DNA from 2 places in the Bacillus sp. GW823-FHT06B01 genome. Region 2 is predicted to be linked to the other one. Evidence: riboswitches for the same ligand, from Rfam matches in the RefSeq annotation. Region 2 holds a riboswitch; the other holds the start of a gene.

Region 1 (5,520 bases), on a different contig from region 2:
CCACCTATTACAATTACAAAGCAAACAAATGTCGTTACAACAACAGTAGTTGATCCTATGGTTCGTATTAACAAAACAGCCGACACATCTATTGCCGTTATAGGTGATATGATTACATTCACATTAGAGGTATTGAACCATTCTCCGATTCCTACGATAAGTACTTCTATTTTAGATACCATTCCAATTGGTACAACATTTATAGAAAACAGCGTAACAATTAACGGTACTCCGGTACCAAATGTTCGTCCAGACACTGGTATTAATATCGGCGCCCTACCTGCAGATGGAGTAGCAACGATAACATTTAAAGTTCTCGTCACGTCTATCCCTTCAAACAGCACAATTATCAATTCTGCTTCCGTCACAGCCGCCTTCCAATTGACACCACAGGACCCAATTATTACTTTCATTGACAATTCAAATATCGTTCGTATACCAGTTCAATTTATAACTGCAACAGTAGTGAAAGATGCTTCCGTCAGCTCAGCTTATTTAAACCAATATTTTGATTATACGATGCGTATTACGAATACTTCTGATATTTCACTTTCAAATGTTTCATTACAAGATACCATTCCAGCAGGTTTACAATTTATGAACGGTACTGTCTTTATTAACAGCGAACGCTCTCCACTAGCGAATCCGAATATCGGTTTCCTAGTCGCTACTAATTTGGAACCAAACGAAACAATTATCGTATTATTCACAGTACAAGTGATAAGTCCACCTGTTAATAATGAATTCAAAAACACGGCGAATATTTCGTTACAACTTCAGGTCTCACCTACCGATCCACCAATTACAGTAACTGTTACAAGCAACGAAAACATCGTCGCTTTTATTTCAGAAAATCCAGATGAAACACTTCCAAATTTAAGTTGCTTCTTTAACGGTGAACGTTTTATACGCGTTACTCCTCGAAATATACGAAATTACTTTTGGGCTTGGATTTGGTGGAAGTAATAAAAAAGAAAAAGCTTGTAGTTTGGATAGTATCCAAACTACAAGCTTTTTTCATAAGCAAAATTATCAATTGCTAGCAGCACTATATGCTACATGTCGTTTCTCAATTCTCTCTTCAATTTCTTTCATATTTTCTTTATTATCTAATAGTGATTGTTTATTTTCAATTAATAATTGTTTAAAAGATTTTCTCACTTTTTTTCTCATTTTCATTGTCCTCCTTGGGGGATGGTCTATATAAAAGATAAGGAATTATCTGTGTGCCCTTATAATAATTGATTGTTGTGAATTCCATTTGAACTTCATATGAAAATTCCATTTATTTTCTGACAACTTTGTGAACATACAAAAATGTGATCATCCTAAAACCATTTTGAAATTGCTTCATTTCATTATAAAAGTTGCTATTGTCATCAACTTCTATCAATATATTTTGTCGAAACATTTATATATTTAAAATTGAGTTCGATATAATTTTATTTACTACGATACTGTTCGTAAAAACAAAAAGAGGGGTGTTATATAAGTCAAACTTTGACTTTTATAACACCCCTCTTTCAAAACTATTTATAGCATATTGATTAATATTTCAGGTCTTCCCCAATTCATTTCTTCACAAACGAATCTAAGTTTTTCTTCATCCATTGTGTGTAATCCTTCTTCTAGTAAACATGAAATTGGAACTTCACAATGAATTTGTGCCAATTGTAATGAAATATTTAAGTTCTCTAAATCACTTTCAATCTTTGTGCGCTGCGCTTTCGTTAATGATGCTACATTTTCTAGTACAGTTGCTACTGTTCCGTGCTCTTGAATCAATTTATACGCTGTTTTTTCCCCGATACCTTTTACACCTGGGTAATTATCGCTCGTATCTCCCATGAATGCTTTCGCATGCACGATTTGCCACGGCTCTACGCCTTTTTCTTCCATGATTTTCTCTGGTGTGTAATATTCGTAATTTCCGATTCCTTTGCGCAAGAGCATTACTGTAACGTTCTTATCAACAAGCTGAAGTAAATCCGTATCACCTGTTAAAATATACACTTCCGCTTCATTACAGTATTGTTTTGCAAGCGTGCCGATACAATCATCCGCTTCATACCCTTTCATACCGATAACTGGAATAGACAATTTCGCAGTCATTTCTTGAACTAAATCAAATTGCGGAATTAATTCTTCAGGGGGCGCTACACGATTCGCTTTATAATTCGAGAACGATTCTGTTCTAAATGTCGTACTACCCATATCCCAGCATGTTACGATATGTGTCGGTTCAATTGCTTGCATAGCTGTTAATAAATGTTTCATATAACCATGAATCCCATTTGTAGGGGTACCATCTTGTCGTTTCATAAATTGTCCGTAGACACTTGTTGCGTAAAAAGCACGAAATAATAGTGCCATACCATCAACTAATAATACTTTTTTCATAATCCCTCTCCTACCAAAAAAATAATAACCCCACGTCATCACGTAAGGTTATATAAATAGATTACCATTCTACGTTTTTTCAACTTTGTCTATTATACATTGTTTTTGTATATTTAGCATCATTTACACATTAAGACGTTCTACTACAACAAGTATGAAGAATTCCTGTATACGTATTTTTCCCAGTCGAAACAACTACAGCCTTTGCATTTCCGCCAACAATATGAGTCCCTTTGAAACATACGTTTTCAAGTTCAAGTGGATTATAGTCTTTCATTCGTTTTAAAGGAATAAATCGTTTACGCTCAAGGTGATAGCAACTTTCAAATTTCTCAATACTTGCATCTTTTCCTGTTAGCACGGATTCATTTACTAATAAATCATTCGCGTAAATGATACGTACATCTGCTGGTACTGTATCACCTTCTGAAAGAAAAATCATATCCCCAGGAACAAGCTCTTGTACTGGCACATTCATCATTTTTAATTTACCGTTTAAACCTGTTACACTAGAACATTCTACTCGAGACACAGTAATTTTCTCACATTGTAATCCATCACGCACATGTTGTTTTGAAAAACCTGGAATCATTCCACTTAGCTTCATCATTACTTCCGCAATACGCGCTCTTTTTGAAATTAATTCGTTTCGGCCGTATACTTGAATGCGTTTTTGTGCCTCTTTCATAGATAATCCGTCTCTTGTTGTTTTAAAATACGCAAATACAGATTTTACATCTCTCGTTGCGATTTCAATTAATAAATCTTTATTTTTTTGAAGCATTGTTTGTTCTTTCGTTGATTTTTTACTTAATTTATATGACGTGTTACCCACAGTTTTGTTTGCATATAACATATTATCGTCTCCTCCTGTACAACATAGGAAGAAACGCTTTGTTTCTCAATTTATCCACTTTTACCGTAACAGTGTTTAGCGCTTAAACATGCATATAAACGCTACATTATGATAAATATAGAGGGAGGAACAAGTCGTTTCCTGCCTACATCATATATTTTTGATTTGAAGTATATGGGTAACGGAACCGAGTCAGAATTTGACATGCTCCTCACCTCCTCGTTTAATTTTATAGTTTATACTATGAAGTTACTCATAGATTTGTAACAAAAAGACCCTTACTCCGAAAAGAGTAAAGGTCATGGCATACACAAATAAACGATTCCTAAACAATTAGAAATCTACGGACCTCTCCCTCGCCGAGTTTTAGCACTGTATAGCATAGGTACATTACCAGCTACGTTAAGAAAAACCTTAATTCGATCATTCCTGTTGACCCATTGGCGTCTCTCGACATTTTTGGGCAGTAGCATTTCTCTATACAGGAGCCTCACCTAACAGAGACTTATTTTTATTACATAGAAAATGTTACTCTTATTTAAAATAGATGTCAACAGTAGCCTACAATTTTTTCGAAAAGTATGGCGAACTAACGTAAAGGTTTTAATAAGTTATACAACCAGCAATTACAATCCCAATGGAAAGCGATAAAAACATAAGAAACAGACCGACTGCTTGATTATCTTCTTCAAGACTTTTGTTTATATTAAAGCGTGGTGTAAGCCACTCAGCTAAATAAAAGACGATAATTTGAGCCAAAATCCCAACGGCTCCCCACGAAACCATATCAAGAAGTGAAATGGAATTAGCTGCTGTCGAATATAAAACAATAGCTAATCCAAGTAATCGTCCTCCAAGTACATAGCTTACCGCCTTATTCCCTTGGGCCATTAACTTAAATTCTTTTACTTTCGTTGTCACTTCCATGAGGAACAGACCAATGCATAAAAGGCCCAGTGTTACTGCTAAATATAATAAAAAATTAATCATATACTTTCCTCCTTTTTTATACCTACCGGTAAATAGTACGATTCATTCCCCGTAATTTTTTCCCCAGCGCGAATACCGATACTACTCGCTTTTCCAGCAATTAGAAACGAACCAAACACATACGACAGTTTCTCCATCCCTTTCTCTGTTTCCAAAGATACGACTGGAAGTTCTGTATACTTTTGAAATATCGGCAGTGACGCTTTATACGTTTGGTGTGCATTTTGAATCATAATATTTTCGTCCTTATCGCGAACGGTAATTGTGTCTCCTTCTCTACCAAATGAAGGCTTTTGAACGAAAGAGCCTTTTCCTAAAAATAAATCTCGTTCTAAATATGTAGGTAACATATATTCTTTAATCCACTGTTGTTCCTCATTTGTATAAAAGGCCTTTTCTTCTGCTAACCCCCAAATCAGACACTGAATTGATTTTGGCTGAAGCAAAAATGCTGACAAAGGATTTATTATAAAAAGCTTTCCGGCTTTTACAAGTTGCAACAGTTCCACACCTACGAAGTCTCCTGTTTCAGGATCTTGATCCTCAATTAAATCTTCTATCGGATATGTTTGGCGATATAAAATATCAATCTGTACTCCATCCCTATCCACTAAAGCATCTTTTGTAATTCTAAGTTCTGACATTGGCACTACTTTATTTTCAACATGGCATAACTGACTCAAATACATAGTCGTATTCCAATCCTCAATATGTTCATGATGTGCTGTAAAAACAACATTTGGGTTATCTATTCCCTTTGTCGCTTCCATTACGGCCTTTGTAACACCAGAAGATAGTAATCGTTCTTGACCCAAGTTTGGATCATCATAGCCTAGTTTCCCACAAATTTTTCCATTCATTTGAAAGCATTCCATAATAAAAGTTGGTGTATCACTATTAAACTCAAGCATTTTAATTTGGTTATCACTTGTTAAAACGAAATCAAATCGTGAAATAACAGATTCAGGATATAATCCTTTCATTCTAATGAAAGATAAGCTTGCAGGAGGATACCCAAGTTCAAGAAGCTGTTCGTCACTTAAATTCCGCAAAAGTTTAGCAGTCTTAAAAAATATTTTCCCCATTCGTTCAGTTGCTAATTGCAATTGTTTCATAGTCTGATTTGTTATAGAGAAAATATGAAACAAACTATACTCACATTCATATAAATCCGACCAAAAATTCGGATATTTCGAATAAAACTCTTTTCGATCCCTTATGTATTGCGACATATGTTAGCCCCCAAATCCTCCCTTTGAACCGCTTCCAATTCC
Region 2 (15,503 bases):
AAAAAGCCTCTCGGTATTACGGTGCTTCGAAAACGAGATATTCCAGAAATGATTTGGCCACTTCCAGTTGAAGCAATGCATGGAATTGGAGAAAAAACAGCTGAAAAATTAAATGATATTCATATACAAACAATTGAGCAGTTAGCAAAAGGAAACGAACATATCATTCGCGCTAAAATTGGAAAGCATGGCGTTGATTTACAACAGCGGGCAAAAGGTATGGATGATAGGGAAGTTGATCCGAGTCAAATGGGACAACATAAAAGTGTCGGTAATTCGATGACTTTTTCAAAGGATATGGATGAAGAGAAAGAATTACTTGATATGTTAGAACGGCTATCAAAATCAGTGAGTAAAAGATTACAAAAGCGAACGCTTGTCAGCTATAATATTCAAATTATGATTAAATATCATGATAGGCGGACAGTAACGCGGAGTAAGCAATTGAAAAATGCGATTTGGGAAGAACGAGATATTTTTCAGGCAGCATCTCGTTTATGGAAGCAACATTGGGACGGTGATTCCGTTCGTTTACTAGGTGTTACAGCTACTGAAATAGAGTGGAAGACAGAATCGGTGAAACAATTAGATTTGTTTTCATTTGAAGAAGATGCGAAAGAAGAGCCGCTACTTGCTGTCATCGATCAAATTAATGATAAGTATGGAATGCCGATTTTACAACGAGGTAGTCAATTATTACGTAAGCAAGAAAAGTCTTTTCAGCAAAAGTTAGAAAATAAGTTTATGTAGAAGGTGTCATGAAGCTGTAAATATCATGACACCTTTCATTTTTAACTTACCTCTAAATCTAATGAAGTTTTCCAACCAGCTGCAGTAACATCAGATTCTAATAGCATTCTACCTACTACTTTTTCAATTAGGACTGCTGCATTTGTACTGCAATGTAATGTAGCTTGTATACACACTTTTTGATTAGAATCTACGTCTTCGCTATACAATTCTTTTAAACCGATGCCTTCAGAACTTACCATGTGCATAAGTAAAAAACGAATATGGGATTCATGTTCCTCTGAACAAGTAAGAGAAAGTAAGTAATTCGTTTGTTCAGGTGATTCTTCTTTTGATTTCTGATTCATAAAGAGAGCGATTGGGCGAAGTAGTATATTTGCTAGTAAAACGCCGGCTGCACCTAATATAGCTGCAACGAGGAAACCAGCACCTGTAAGAGTACCAACAGCAGCTGCGCACCATAGAGTAGCTGCTGTATTAAGCCCTCTAATACTAAAACCATCGCGGATTATAACGCCGCCTCCTAAAAAACCAATCCCACTAACGACTTGAGCAGCAATACGTGAGGGGCTAGCATCGTGATCAAGCATGACGGATAATAAAACAAATATACAGGCACCAAGTGATACGAGAGCATTTGTCCGTAATCCAGCCATCCTGTGTCTCCATTGCCGTTCCATTCCGATGCAAGCACCTACAATAATTGCGATAAATAATCTTAATACAATGTCATACCATACCATCATGGTCACCTCCATACATATAAGTCCATGTTATATTTTTGAGAATGCGTGGGGAGTACCTGCTCATTCTCATTTTTATCCCACTATTTGCGGGCTGATGAAAGCTTCACTTTATAACCAGCTATGAAACTTTTTAATATAAACTTTTTTTAGGAACTGTGTTAAGAAAGCATAGCCTAATAGTATTCCTATTAACCAAGGGAAGTAGCTAAGTGGTAATGCTTGTAATCCAACGGCTGCTCCAAGTGGCGAGAATGGAATATAAATTCCGATTGCCATAATACAAGCGGTTAATAAAAGAACCGGTATTGATGCAGTACTTTGAATGAACGGAATCTTCTGTGTTCTTATCATGTGAACAATTAAAGTTTGTGTTAGCAATCCAACGACAAACCAACCAGATTGGAATAATGATTGTTCGCTAGCTGTATTTGCACCGAAGACGTTCCACATGACTACGTATGTGATAATATCAAATATGGAACTAATGGGACCGATGCAAATAATGAAGTTTCGTAAGTTGGCAGTATCCCATTTTCTTGGTTTGTCTAAAAACTCTTTATCCATTTTGTCCCATGGGATAGACAGTTGTGAAATATCATAAAGTAAGTTTTGAATTAAAAGGTGAATGGCAAGCATCGGCAAGAAGGGGATGAAAGCACTTGCTACTAATACACTAAATACATTTCCGAAGTTAGAGCTAGCTGTCATTTTAATATATTTTAAAATATTTCCGAATGTAGTACGTCCTTCTAAAATGCCTGCTTCTAATATTGTTAAACTTTTTTCGAGTAAAATAATGTCGGAAGACTCTTTTGCAATATCAGTAGCAGTATCAACACATATGCCAACATCAGCTTCACGTAACGCTACGGCATCGTTAATGCCATCTCCCATATAACCTACAGTGTGTCCGTTTCCTTGTAATACTCGTATAATGCGAGATTTTTGCATTGGATTTAGTTTAGCAAATACAGTTGTTTCTTCGGCTAATTTTGCTAATGCTTTATCAGGTAAAGAATCGATTTCGTAACCAAGGACAGGCTCACCGATATTTAATCCAACTTCTTTGCAAACTTTTCTTGTCACGATTTCGTTATCGCCAGTTAAAATTTTTACTTGTACACCATGTTTCTGCAATGCTTGAATGGCAGTAGCTGCAGATGGTTTCGGTGGATCTAAAAAGCCAATATATCCAGCGAGAATCATATCATTTTCATCTTGTACCGCGTACTCTGTATCATTTATTGGTCTATCTTTTTTATAAGCTACAGCAATAACACGCATACCTTCACTATTTAATGTCTCACTTAGTTGTTTTACATTTGAACGCATGTCATCGGTAAGAGAAACAACTTTTCCATCTACTTCAGTGTAGTTACAAATAGATAAAATTTCTTCTACTGCTCCTTTACAAACCATTGTATGTTCACCTGAAATATCTTTCACGATGACAGACATACGCCGGCGAGCAAAATCAAATGGAATTTCATCTAGTTTTTGAAAAATGGATGGATTAAACTTCTGGTTTTCTTCTGTATGCTTCATAACGGCTTTATCTATTAAATTTTTCAATCCTGTTTGATAGAAGCTATTTAAATAGGCAAAGTGTAATACACGATTACATGTATTACCGTTAGGATCTAAATGGCGGACAAGTACAACTTTATCTTCTGTTAAAGTTCCTGTTTTATCGGTACAAAGAATGTTCATAGCACCTAAGTTTTGAATAGAATTCAGTTGTTTTACAATTACTTTTTGTTTAGACATGTTAACGGCACCTTTTGCTAAATTAGCAGTTACAATCATTGGTAACATTTCAGGTGTGAGACCAACAGCAATTGCGATAGCGAAGAAGAAAGCCTCTTGCCAATCCCCTTTTGTGAATCCATTAATGAGAAGAACGATAGGCGCCATAATAAGCATGAATGTAATTAAGAGCCAGCTTACTTTGTTTACACCTTTATCAAAGCTTGTTTCTACTCGTTTGCCGATAACCCTTTTTGCTAAAGAGCCGAAATACGTATCGGTACTTGTGGAGATGACAACAGCTTTTGCACTACCACTTACAATATTTGTACCCATAAAACAAAGGTTTTCCATATCGAGTGGATTGTAATTTTTTTTCATGTTTTTCGGTAAGATATGTTTATTCTCTGTATGATAGCAGTTTTCGTACTTTTCCACAGGCAGTGCTTCCCCAGTTAAAGAAGACTGATTCACAAATAAATCTTTAGCTGATAGAATACGCACATCAGCCGGAACGATATCACCGGCTGAAAGTGAAATAATATCGCCAGGTACAAGTTCTTCAATTGGAATTTCCATTGTATAATTTTGCTTTAAATTTGTTACTTTTTTTGTTTCGTGTACAAATCCATCTATTCTAAAGACGCTCGCCGTTGTTCGAACCATAGCTTTTAACTGATTCGCAGCTTTTTGAGAACGAAATTCTTGTAAAAAACGAATCGTTGCACTTAGCATTACCATTACAGATACGACAAGGGTTCCTTGTATGTCATCTGTGAAAAAAGAGAGTGCGCCGAGAGCTAATAAAACAAAAATAAACGGATTTTTAAATGCCAGTAGAAATTGAATGTACCACGGTGATGTTTTATTATGAGCTATTTCATTCGGGCCATATAAAGTAAGTCTAAGAGCCGCTTCTTGTTTAGAGAGTCCATCTTTTGTTGTTTCTAAAAGTTGTAACGCCTTGTTTGCATCTTGTGTTGCGACTTCCACCAATAATTCATTATTTGTTTTCATACGATCTTGATCGTATGAATGTTTTGTTTCTTGTCTTTGTAAATTTAACATCGGTAGTTCCTCCTTTTTCATGAAGGAGGAAACAATCTGTTACTCGACTATTTAAAATTAGGAGGAACAGCTTCTTTCCTACCTACATGATGAAATATTAACGTAAAACATATGGGTATCTGGGCCGAATCATCAATTGCCAACTGTTCCTCACCTCCGTACAATTTAGTAGTTTCTGAATATGCTATGTTTGTTTCATAGTAAGGTGCATATATAAAAAGACCTTTACTCAAAACGAGTAAAGGTCTGAATTCGCAGTTAAAAGAGTCCACAACAAAGACTGTTAATAAACATAGATAAAAACAGTTTTTGTGCATGACAAAAATAGATGCACCTCTCCCTCGTTGAGTTTTAGCACTGTATAGCATAGGTACTGAAACCAGCTACGTTAAGAAAGGCCTTCATTCCGACCTTTCCTGTTGACCCATTGGCGTCTCTCGACATTTTTGGGCAGCAGCGTTTCTCTATACAGGAGCCTCACCTAACAGAGACCATATTCAATTACAATTTGAATGTTAGCACTGTAAATTTATAGTGTCAATATCTTTTTTTTGAAAAATCAAATAGGTTTATGATGGCTATATAGTAGGAAATAAGAGGAGTTTTTTTTGAAATAAGGTGGGGAAATAAATAAAAAGCACTGATTACAGTGCTTTTTATTACAGATTATGAGATTGTAGTATTTTCAAAAATAACAATTTCTGAACTGTTTGTTGTTGAAACGCGTTGTGCGTAATATGTTAAAGCTGAAGAAATATATGTTGGTAATGAATCATTTGTATGTGTTGTTGTATATTCATGGATTAATTCTTTCAAAGTCGTCCATTCTAATTGTGCTGGGTGATCAGACACGAAAGAACTTACCCAGCGATCAAATGAAGATGAAAAATCAGTTTGTAAACGAAATGCTTCTTTCATAATAAAACGCTCCCTTAAAATGTAGTATAATCATTTTAACATAAAACACGAACGATTACTAAGTTTTTTGAGTATAACGTTCGTGATATATAGTTGTCTAGATGATTGGTTATGTAAATTCGATTTGCCATTTGAAATAACATTCCGTAAGATGAAAGGTAGATTATATAAAGAGCTGGAGGAAAGAAAGTGGAATTTGTATTTTTAGGAACTGGTGCAGGTGTTCCTTCGAAAGGAAGGAACGTTTCGGCAATTGCTTTGCAATTGTTAGAAGAACGAGGACAGACTTGGTTATTTGATTGTGGCGAGGCGACGCAACATCAAATATTACATACATCAGTACGCCCACGCCGCATTGAAAAAATATTTATTACGCATTTACATGGTGATCATATTTTTGGCTTGCCTGGTTTATTAGGAAGCCGTTCATTTCAAGGAGGGACTACACCTTTAACAGTGTATGGACCAAAAGGAATTAAACAATTTATTGAAGTGGCATTATCAGTAAGTACGACACATGTAAAATATCCACTTGAAATTGTGGAGATAACAGAAGAAGGTACTGTATTTGAAGATAATGAATTTCACGTGGAAACGAAAAGATTGTCACACGGTATTGAATGTTTTGGGTATCGTATTGTAGAGAAAGATATACAAGGTGCTCTTTTAGTCGATAAATTGCTGGAGATGGGTGTGAAACCGGGCCCGCTCTTTAAACGTTTAAAAGATGGAGAAGTAGTTGAATTAGAAAATGGTACGATATTAAATGGAAAAGACTTTATTGGTCCACCTCAAAAGGGAAGAATTATTACCATCTTAGGCGATACAAGATATTGTGAAGCGAGTAGAGAGCTGGCACAAGACGCTGACGTACTTGTTCATGAAGCAACTTTTGCAGCAGAAGATGAACAACAAGCGTATGATTATTTTCATTCCACATCTAAGCAAGCTGCGAGTATTGCACTTCAGGCAAATGCAAAACGATTAATATTGACTCATATTAGTTCTCGTTATCAAGGGGATACATATAAGGAATTATGGAAAGAGGCAAGAGAGCTATTTTCTAATACAGAAATAGCTACGGACTTGAAAATTTTTCCGGTAGAAAGATAATAATGGTGTGAAAAAATGGTGACGAAAGGTTGCCATTTTTTTATTTCTAAAAAAAATTTAAAATAAAACTGTTATCATTTTATGTTTATATTGGATGGAACAGAAAGTTTTAATGATGTGAAGAAATAGGATGAAAATGCATAATACCGATTGTTTAGAAAAACTGTTATATAAGTCAGATGACATAAGAGTGGTACAAATAGCAAAAACAGATCGTTATTCAGAACTTTTAAAATTCATTAAAAGTAAGCGTTTTATTAAAAACGAGCTATAATGAGGGCAGATCAAAATTTATTGTAGGCTACATGCATTTTAGCCATTTGTCGTAATAAGTGAAGTTGACTAAATCGTGAGAGAGCAACATGGAATTTATAATAGGAAAGATATTACTATTATTTGTACTAAGTCTTTTTTCATTTTTTAGCTTTAAAGCACTAAAAGATATGAAAGCAATGGGCGTTTCACTTGTTTATGCTATGCTTGTAAGGGGTTCTGTGTTAAACTTTGGATTGCTACAAGACTTTATTGTGGATTAGCTTATATGATTAGTAAATGAAGGTAATGCTAAGTTTCTTATTTATTATGATAATTGGTATTATTTCAGGATATATTGTTTCACTGTTATTCAAAAACTATCCAATTCGTATAGCGGAACAAATTCGTCGTACAACTGGAAAAGCAACCGATTCGGTAGCTTAATAGAATAGTAAAATTTTTTTCATAGAGGTTTAGGGGGAGTTATGATGAAGTATCGCTCAGTATTTGATATTATTGGTCCAGTTATGATTGGTCCATCAAGTTCACATACAGCAGGCGCAGCAAGAATGGGGCAAGTTGCTCGCCAGCTGTTTCGTCATGAACCAGAAAGAGTAAGTATTTCATTATATGGATCATTTGCAAAGACGTATCGTGGGCATGGTACAGATGTAGCGTTAATAGGTGGGATATTAGGGTTTGAAACAGATGACTTACGTATTCCAGAAGCGCTAGACATAGCAAAAGAGCGCAAAATCGAAGTAGAATTTATTGAAGAAGATGCAAATGCACCTCACCCAAATACAGCGAGAATTCGTTTGTATAAAGGTGAAGAAGAAATTGAAGTTGTTGCTTGCTCAATTGGTGGCGGTAAAATTGAAGTTGTAGAATTAAACGGATTCGATCTTCAATTAACAGGCACGAGTCCAGCACTGCTTATTGTAAATAACGATCGCTTCGGTGCTATTGCAGCAGTAGCTTCAATCCTTGCGAAACATGAAATTAACATTAGTACAATGAGTGTTTCTCGTAAAGAAAAAGGAAGAAGAGCGCTTATGGTTATCGAAACAGATGAATTATTAGCAGATGAAGTGATTGAAGAAATAAACGCGCAACAAAATATTTGTCAAGTAACTATTATGGAATAATTGCAGGGGGGACACACCATGTTTCGGAACGCAGCGGAACTAGTGGCGCAAGCTAAAGAACAAAATGTAAAAATCGCAGAAATTATGATTCAATGTGAAATGAAAACAAGAAGTATTTCACGTGAAGAAGTAATTGCTGGTATGGAAAAGAACTTAGTCGTGATGGAGCAAGCAGTAGAACGTGGTATTCGCGGAGTGAAATCACCAACTGGTTTAACTGGCGGAGATGCTGTAAAAGTTCAGGCGTATATGAATAGCGGAAAAGGCTTATCTGGAGATACGATTTTGGACGCGGTGAGTAAAGCTGTTGCAACAAATGAAGTAAACGCAGCGATGGGAATTATTTGTGCAACACCAACAGCAGGGTCTGCTGGAACAGTGCCAGGTGTACTGTTTGCACTGCAAGAAAAATTACAGCCGACACGCGAAGAGATGATCGAATTTTTATTTACAGCAGGAGCTTTCGGTATGGTTGTTGCGAATAATGCTTGTATTTCCGGCGCGGCAGGAGGTTGCCAAGCTGAAGTAGGTTCAGCAAGTGGTATGGCAGCAGCAGCAGCAGTTGAGATGGCTGGTGGAACACAAGATCAAGCAGCTACAGCGATGGCGATTTCATTAAAGAATATGCTTGGTTTAGTATGTGATCCTGTTGCAGGGCTTGTAGAAGTACCTTGTGTAAAACGTAATGCAGCAGGAGCTGCGAATGCGATGATTTCAGCTGATTTAGCATTAGCTGGCGTAACGAGTACAATTCCATGTGATGAAGTGATTGAGGCGATGTTTAGAATCGGACAAACGATGCCAGTAGCACTTCGTGAAACAGCTGAAGGTGGACTTGCAGCAACACCAACTGGTCGCCGTCTGCAAGAAGAGATTTTTGGGAAGACTAATAACTAAACAATATATGTTAATAAAAAAATGGAGCTCAAGTAAAATTGAGCTCCATTTTTTATTTTTCTTTTGTTAGTTGTTCTAATGTTTTCCCAAGATTATGTGATCGTTGTGTAGCCTGTGTAATACAAGAAATAAGTGCTTGTTGAAATTTATGTTCTTGTAATACTTCAATGCCTGCTTCGGTCGTTCCGCCAGGAGAAGTAATTTCCTTTCGCAAAACAGAAGGGTGTTTTTCACTTGCTTTTAGCATTTCAGCAGCACCAATCATCGTCTGAAGAATAAGTGACTTTGCAACATCTTCTTTTAAACCAATTGTTTTTGCGGCTTCTTCCATCGCTTCCACTACGTAATAAATATAAGCAGGCCCACTTCCAGATAATGCAGTGACAGCATGCATATCTTCTTCCTCTACAACAGAGACGAGACCGATCGTTTCAAATAAAGCTATGGCAGTCTGAATATGTTCCGCTGTTGCATGTTTTGAAGGCGAGATAGCAGTAGCTGATTTTAAAATAGCTGCAGATGTATTTGGCATCGCACGAATAATCGGAACATCTTTTTGAAGTAGGTTTCTAATCGAGTGAGTAGAAACACCTGCTAATAAGGAAATAATAAGCAAGTTATTATGTATATCTTCTTTAAAAGGAGTAAGCGCTTCTGCAACATCCTTTGGTTTCATTGCTAGAAAAAGAATAGTTGTATCAGTAAGTAGCTCTTTTTTATTATGCGTACCTTTTACGCCATATTTTTTATGTAGCTCCTGCAATCTTGTCTCGTTAGAACGATTACTTACGGTAATTTGTTCGCCTTTCACAACATTTGCATGTAACAAGCCACCAATAATCGCTTCAGCAATAGAGCCTGCACCGAGAAAGGAAATGTTTTGAATAGACATGATGTTCCTCCTTTAAATTTGGTTAGAAATTCTTATAAATGTACATACATTCGTTTTTTTACAGGAAACACCTCTTTTTATCTGAAAATAATGACAAATATATATAGAAGTTGTAAACTGAAGAAGTATTCATTTTTGAACCGGAAAGAGACAGGGGGGCTAAGCATGACGGCGATTCACCGAATGGAGATTCCTGTGCCATTTGCAGTTGAAACTGTGAATGTGTTTTTAGTTGAGGGGGAGACATTAACATTAATTGATACAGGGACGAATACAGAAGAGGCAAGAAGTGCTTTAGAAAGGCAATTAGGTACATTAGGATATGCGATAGAAGATATTAAAACAGTAGTCATTACGCATCATCATGCGGATCATTGTGGGCTTTTAAATATATTTTCTGAGAAAACGAACATTATTGGACATCCTTGGAATGAGCCTTGGATCACGCAAAATCCAGAATTTTTAAAGTGGTATCATGAGTTTTTTAGAGAGACAGCTTTGCAATTTGGTGTTCCAGCGGCATTTTTGAAAGACGAGGCGTTATTGACGACGAAGACACTTAAATATTCTTGTAATAGATCGTTAACGCATACTGTGAGAGAGGGAGATCGTATTGATTCTTTACCTGGGTTTACAGTAATCGAAACACCAGGTCATGCTTCCACTCATATTTCATTATATAGAGAATCTGATGGAATATTAATTGGCGGGGATGCTCTCATTAGCCATATTTCTTCGAATCCCATATTAGAACCACCATATGAAGGACAAACAGAAAGGGCGCGCCCGTTATTACAATATAATCAAACATTAAAGCGTTTAAGTGAAATGAATATTTCGCGCATTTTATCAGGACATGGAGAAGATGTTCTAAATGTGAAACAACTTATTGAAACGAGATTACAAAAGCAAGAAACACGTGCGTTTAAAGTGCTTGAGTTATTAAAGGAAAAACCAATGACAGCATTTGAAGTATGTGTAAAACTATTTCCGGTATTATATAAGGAGCAATTGCCACTTACTATTTCAGAAACTGTTGGACAATTAGACTTTTTAGCATATAATCAACAAGTGATGATTGATGAATCTTCGCAACAATTGATTTATTATGCAAAGTAGGTGACAGCAATGACGGGACGTTTACAAAATAAAGTAATCGTCATTACAGGTGCTTCTAGTGGAATTGGAGAGCAAGTTGCAATGCAAGTTGCAGAGCAGGGGGCGACTCCAGTATTAATGGCTAGAACAGAAGAGAAATTAAAAGCGTTAGCAGAGAAAATTAAAGAAACTTATAATACGCCTTGCTATTATTATGTATTAGATGTAAGTGAAGAGATGGAAGTACAATCTGTTTTTTCAAAGGTATTACAAGAAGTGGGACGTATTGATATATTAGTAAACAATGCGGGATTTGGTATTTTTAAAACATTTGAAGATGCGTCAATGGATGAAGTGAAAGATATGTTCCAAGTAAATGTATTTGGATTAGTAGCTTGTATGAAAGCGGTACTACCCTATATGGTGAAAAGGAACGAAGGACATATTATTAATATTGCTTCACTTGCTGGGAAAATTGCAACTCCAAAATCGAGTGCGTATGCAGCGACGAAACATGCAGTATTAGGATTTACGAATAGTTTACGCATGGAGTTGTCTAGTACAAATATTTTCGTAACAGCGATTAATCCAGGTCCGATAGATACAAACTTTTTTGAAATAGCGGATCAATCCGGTACATATGTGAAAAATATGGGACGGTACATGTTAAAACCAACATATGTAGCAGAGCAGATCGTAAAATCGATGCAAACGAAAAAGCGTGAAGTAAACTTACCGAAGTGGATGGGCATTGGTCCGAAACTTTATGCACTATTCCCAGGTTTATTTGAGCGTGTTGCAGGTAAATCATTAAATAAAAAATAGGAGATTTCCATATGGAAATCTCCTATTTTTTATTTTCCAGTCACATAATCGTAAACGATATCCTCAACTGCCTCGTATACATCAATTTCAGTATTTGAATGAATTATCGTTTGAATATGTTTAATTAGCATTTCCTGATCCTCATTTGACATAGGATTACATTGATATTGTTGAAAACTTTTTATGATCATTTTCTCAATTAATTTTTCATTCATGTTTTTCCCTGCCTGTATGTACGTATGTATTGTTTTATTGTACTTGAAGTGAAATGAAAAAACTACTATACATTGTTTTTGTATAAAAATCCGGTTGTGTATATTGTTTTTCTAGTAAAATTAAGTTTTTTAAGTTTGTAAAATTTATAAATATTTAATTGACTCTATAAATATACAATATTATAATCATACTTAATTTAAAGAATCGATATGAGGAGGAGCATATGAAAGTCGTGATTATTGGAGCAACTGGGTATGGAGGTATTGAGTTAATTCGGTTATTAGAGCAACATCCATATTTTTCGATAGCATCTCTTCATTCTTTTTCGCAAGTTGGCGAGTCTATAACAAATGTATATCCGCATTTTCAAAATGTTCTTGTTCATACGTTACAAGAAATTAATGCGGAGGAAATAAAGAAGAAAGCGGAAATTGTATTTTTAGCAACCCCAGCAGGAGTATCAGCAGAGTTAACTCCAAAATTATTAGCAGTAGGTTTAAAAGTAATTGACCTATCTGGAGACTTTCGTATGAAAGATCCTTTCATATATGAACAGTGGTATAAAAGGGCAGCTGCAAAAGAAGAAGTTCTTAGTGAAGCTGTATATGGGTTAAGTGAATGGAAAAGGTCCGAGATTCAAAAGGCAAATTTAATTGCAAACCCAGGATGTTTTGCTACAGCCGCATTATTAGCGATATTGCCGTTAGTGCGTAGCGGCATGATTGAAGAAGATTCCATTATTATTGATGCGAAATCAGGAGTATCTGGAGCTGGCAAAACGCCAACAACAATGACTCACTTTCCTGAGTTATACGATAACTTGCACATTTATAAAGTAAATGAGCATCAACACGTTCCTGAGATTGAGCAAATGCTTGCAGAGTGGAATAGGAAAACGAAGCCAATCACGTTTAGTACACATTTAATACCGATATCACGGGGGATTATGGTTACCCTTTATGCGAAAGTAAAACGAGAAATGGAAATAGAAAAACTTCAAAAATTATATGAAGAAACGTATGAACAATCGGCTTTTATTCGAATTCGCACGCAAGGAGAGTTTCCAAGTCCGAAAGAAGTGAGGGGCTCAAATTATTGTGATATGGGGGTAGCTTACGATGAAAGAACAGGAAGAGTGACAGTCGTTTCTGTTATAGACAATATGATGAAAGGTGCGGCTGGGCAAGCGATTCAAAATGCAAACATAGTTGCGGGACTAGAAGAAACAACAGGCTTACAACATATGCCGCTTTATCTATAAGGGGGACATGATGATTAAAGTAGAGTCTATAACAAAATTGGAAAATGGTTCAATTGTAACGCCAAAAGGCTTTTTGGCAATCGGTACTGCAAATGGTTTAAAAAAAGAACAAAGAGATTTAGGTGTGATCATTTGTGAAGTGCCAGCATCATGTGCCGCTGTCTATACAACGAATCAAATACAAGCAGCCCCGCTGCAAGTAACGAAAGACAGTATAGCAGCTGAGGGGAAATTACAAGCGATTATCGTCAATAGTGGAAATGCAAATGCTTGTACAGGAATGAAAGGCTTACAAGATGCCTACGAGATGCGTGCATTAGGGGCGGAACATTTTGGAGTGAAAGAAAATTACGTTGCAGTAGCTTCAACAGGTGTAATTGGTGTTCCTTTACCGATGGATATAATCCGAAAGGGAGTTGCAAATCTTATCCCGACGAAGGAAGTAAGTGAAGCTCATTCTTTTTCTGAAGCGATTTTAACGACGGATCTTATAACGAAAGAAACGTGCTATGAGATGATGATTGATGGGAAGAAAGTGGTGCTTGCTGGTGTTGCTAAAGGTTCAGGGATGATTCATCCGAATATGGCAACGATGCTGAGTTTTATTACGACAGACGCTCATATAGAGCATGATGTATTGCAAATAGCATTATCACAAATAACGAATCATACATTTAATCAAATTACGGTGGATGGAGATACTTCTACGAATGATATGGTCATCGTTATGGCAAGTGGATTATCAGAAACGAAACCAATCAATACGGAACATGCAGATTGGGAAACTTTCGTAGTTGCTTTACAGAAGGTATGTGAAGATTTAGCAAAAAAAATTGCACAAGATGGTGAAGGTGCTACGAAGTTAATAGAAGTAAATGTGCTAGGAGCTCGAACGAATGAAGAGGCAAAGAAAATTGCAAAGCAAATAGTCGGTTCGAGTCTTGTGAAAACAGCAATACATGGTGAAGACCCAAATTGGGGGCGAATTATTAGCAGTATGGGACAAAGTGAAGTAGCGATTAATCCAAATACAATTGATATTACTCTTCAATCTATCGCTGTGTTAAAAAATAGTGAACCTCAAATGTTTTCTGAAGAGGAAATGAAAAAGAAATTAAAAGAACATGAAATTATGATTGATGTGTATTTACATTTAGGAGAAGAAACCGGATCAGCTTGGGGCTGTGACTTAAGCTATGAATATGTGAAAATAAACGCTTGTTATCGTACATAAGGAGAGGGAAGATGAGCGATTATATTGTAGTGAAATGCGGCGGTAGTATGTTGGATCAATTAAATGATGTGTTTTTTGATTGTATAAAGAAATTGCAACAGAAGTATAAAGTAGTGATTGTCCATGGTGGCGGCCCAGAAATTGATGCGCAATTAAAAGATTGTAACATCAAAGTAGAAAAAAGAGATGGGTTACGAGTAACACCAAAAGAAGTTATGGATATTGTTCAAATGGTGCTATGCGGAAGTACGAATAAAAAATTTGTAATGAAGTTGCAAAGGCATAATTTACTTGCGGTAGGTTGTTCAGGGTGTGACGGCAATTTACTTCAAGTTCAACCTGTCAGTGAAGAAATAGGATATGTGGGAGAAGTAAGTTATGTCGAAACAGCCTTACTAAAAGGATTGATAAATTTGAATTATATTCCTGTCATTGCTCCAATCGGGATAAATGATAATGAGATTTATAACATAAATGCGGATAACGCTGCAGCTGGAATTGCGTCCGCGTTATCCGCAAAAGAACTCATTTTTATTACGGATGTAGATGGGATATTACATGAAGGAAAATTAGTAAAGAAAACGGATGAATTTGAAATTGTTACTTTAATAGAAAAAGGAGTTATTACAGGCGGGATGATTCCGAAAGTACAGGCGGCACTAGCGTCATTAAAAATGGGAGTGCAAAAGATAAGTATTGTGAACGGTACAAAAGATTTTGCTGAAGTTACGGGAGAGTGTATCGGAACGACGGTAACGAAAGGGGTAAGTATCGTATGACAAGTCATCTTTTTCAAACATATGGGAGAAGAAACATTGAGTTTGTAAAGGGAAGTGGAACGAAAGTTATTGATAAAAATGGTAAGCAATATTTAGATTTCACATCAGGAATTGGCGTATGTAATTTAGGGCATTGTCACCCTACTGTTATGAAAGCTGTACAAGAGCAACTTCATGATATATGGCATATATCTAACCTGTTTACAAACAGCTTACAAGAAGAAGTAGCGTCATTATTAACAGAAAATACAGCGTTAGATTCTGTTTTTTTCTGTAATAGCGGGGCAGAGGCGAATGAGGCTGCTTTGAAGCTGGCTCGTAAGTATACTGGAAAATCTCTCGTCGTAACATGCCAGGAGTCTTTTCACGGTAGAACATTCGCAACGATGAGTGCGACGGGGCAAAATAAAGTGAAAGAAGGATTTGGTCCACTCCTTCCGTCTTTTTTACATATCCCTTTTAACGACGTGAAGGTGTTAGAGGAAGTAATGAATGAAGAAGTAGCGGCGGTAATGGTAGAAGTTGTTCAAGGAGAGGGAGGAGTCATACCTGCTAAT

Evidence for each region. A riboswitch is a leader RNA that binds a small molecule or an ion and turns the genes downstream of it on or off. The one in region 2 is predicted to bind magnesium.
Region 1: another riboswitch for magnesium. It lies ahead of AC1Q8N_RS17275 (P-type ATPase actuator domain-containing protein); the one in region 2 lies ahead of mgtA (magnesium-translocating P-type ATPase).

What each region holds. Positions count from the first base shown of each region.
Region 1 is NZ_JBXAHR010000003.1:772,558-778,077, reverse strand. Features, by position in the region: gene AC1Q8N_RS17290 (DUF7507 domain-containing protein) at 1-966, shown strand, start outside; gene AC1Q8N_RS17285 (FbpB family small basic protein) at 1,033-1,173, opposite strand; gene AC1Q8N_RS17280 (5'-3' exonuclease) at 1,534-2,400, opposite strand; gene AC1Q8N_RS17275 (P-type ATPase actuator domain-containing protein) at 2,531-3,256, opposite strand; M-box (ykoK) riboswitch at 3,600-3,765, opposite strand; gene AC1Q8N_RS17270 (DUF350 domain-containing protein) at 3,860-4,246, opposite strand; gene AC1Q8N_RS17265 (glutathionylspermidine synthase family protein) at 4,243-5,478, opposite strand; gene AC1Q8N_RS17260 (hypothetical protein) at 5,482-5,520, opposite strand, start outside.
Region 2 is NZ_JBXAHR010000002.1:688,408-703,910, forward strand. Features, by position in the region: gene AC1Q8N_RS10680 (DNA polymerase IV) at 1-750, shown strand, start outside; gene AC1Q8N_RS10685 (MgtC/SapB family protein) at 792-1,493, opposite strand; gene mgtA (magnesium-translocating P-type ATPase) at 1,605-4,310, opposite strand; M-box (ykoK) riboswitch at 4,639-4,806, opposite strand; gene AC1Q8N_RS10695 (DUF3932 family protein) at 4,977-5,228, opposite strand; gene rnz (ribonuclease Z) at 5,418-6,341, shown strand; gene AC1Q8N_RS10705 (hypothetical protein) at 6,894-7,040, shown strand; gene sdaAB (L-serine ammonia-lyase, iron-sulfur-dependent subunit beta) at 7,085-7,744, shown strand; gene sdaAA (L-serine ammonia-lyase, iron-sulfur-dependent, subunit alpha) at 7,763-8,641, shown strand; gene proI (pyrroline-5-carboxylate reductase ProI) at 8,694-9,533, opposite strand; gene AC1Q8N_RS10725 (MBL fold metallo-hydrolase) at 9,699-10,652, shown strand; gene AC1Q8N_RS10730 (SDR family NAD(P)-dependent oxidoreductase) at 10,662-11,456, shown strand; gene AC1Q8N_RS10735 (YqzH family protein) at 11,486-11,671, opposite strand; gene argC (N-acetyl-gamma-glutamyl-phosphate reductase) at 11,896-12,933, shown strand; gene argJ (bifunctional glutamate N-acetyltransferase/amino-acid acetyltransferase ArgJ) at 12,944-14,167, shown strand; gene argB (acetylglutamate kinase) at 14,179-14,946, shown strand; gene argD (acetylornithine transaminase) at 14,943-15,503, shown strand, end outside.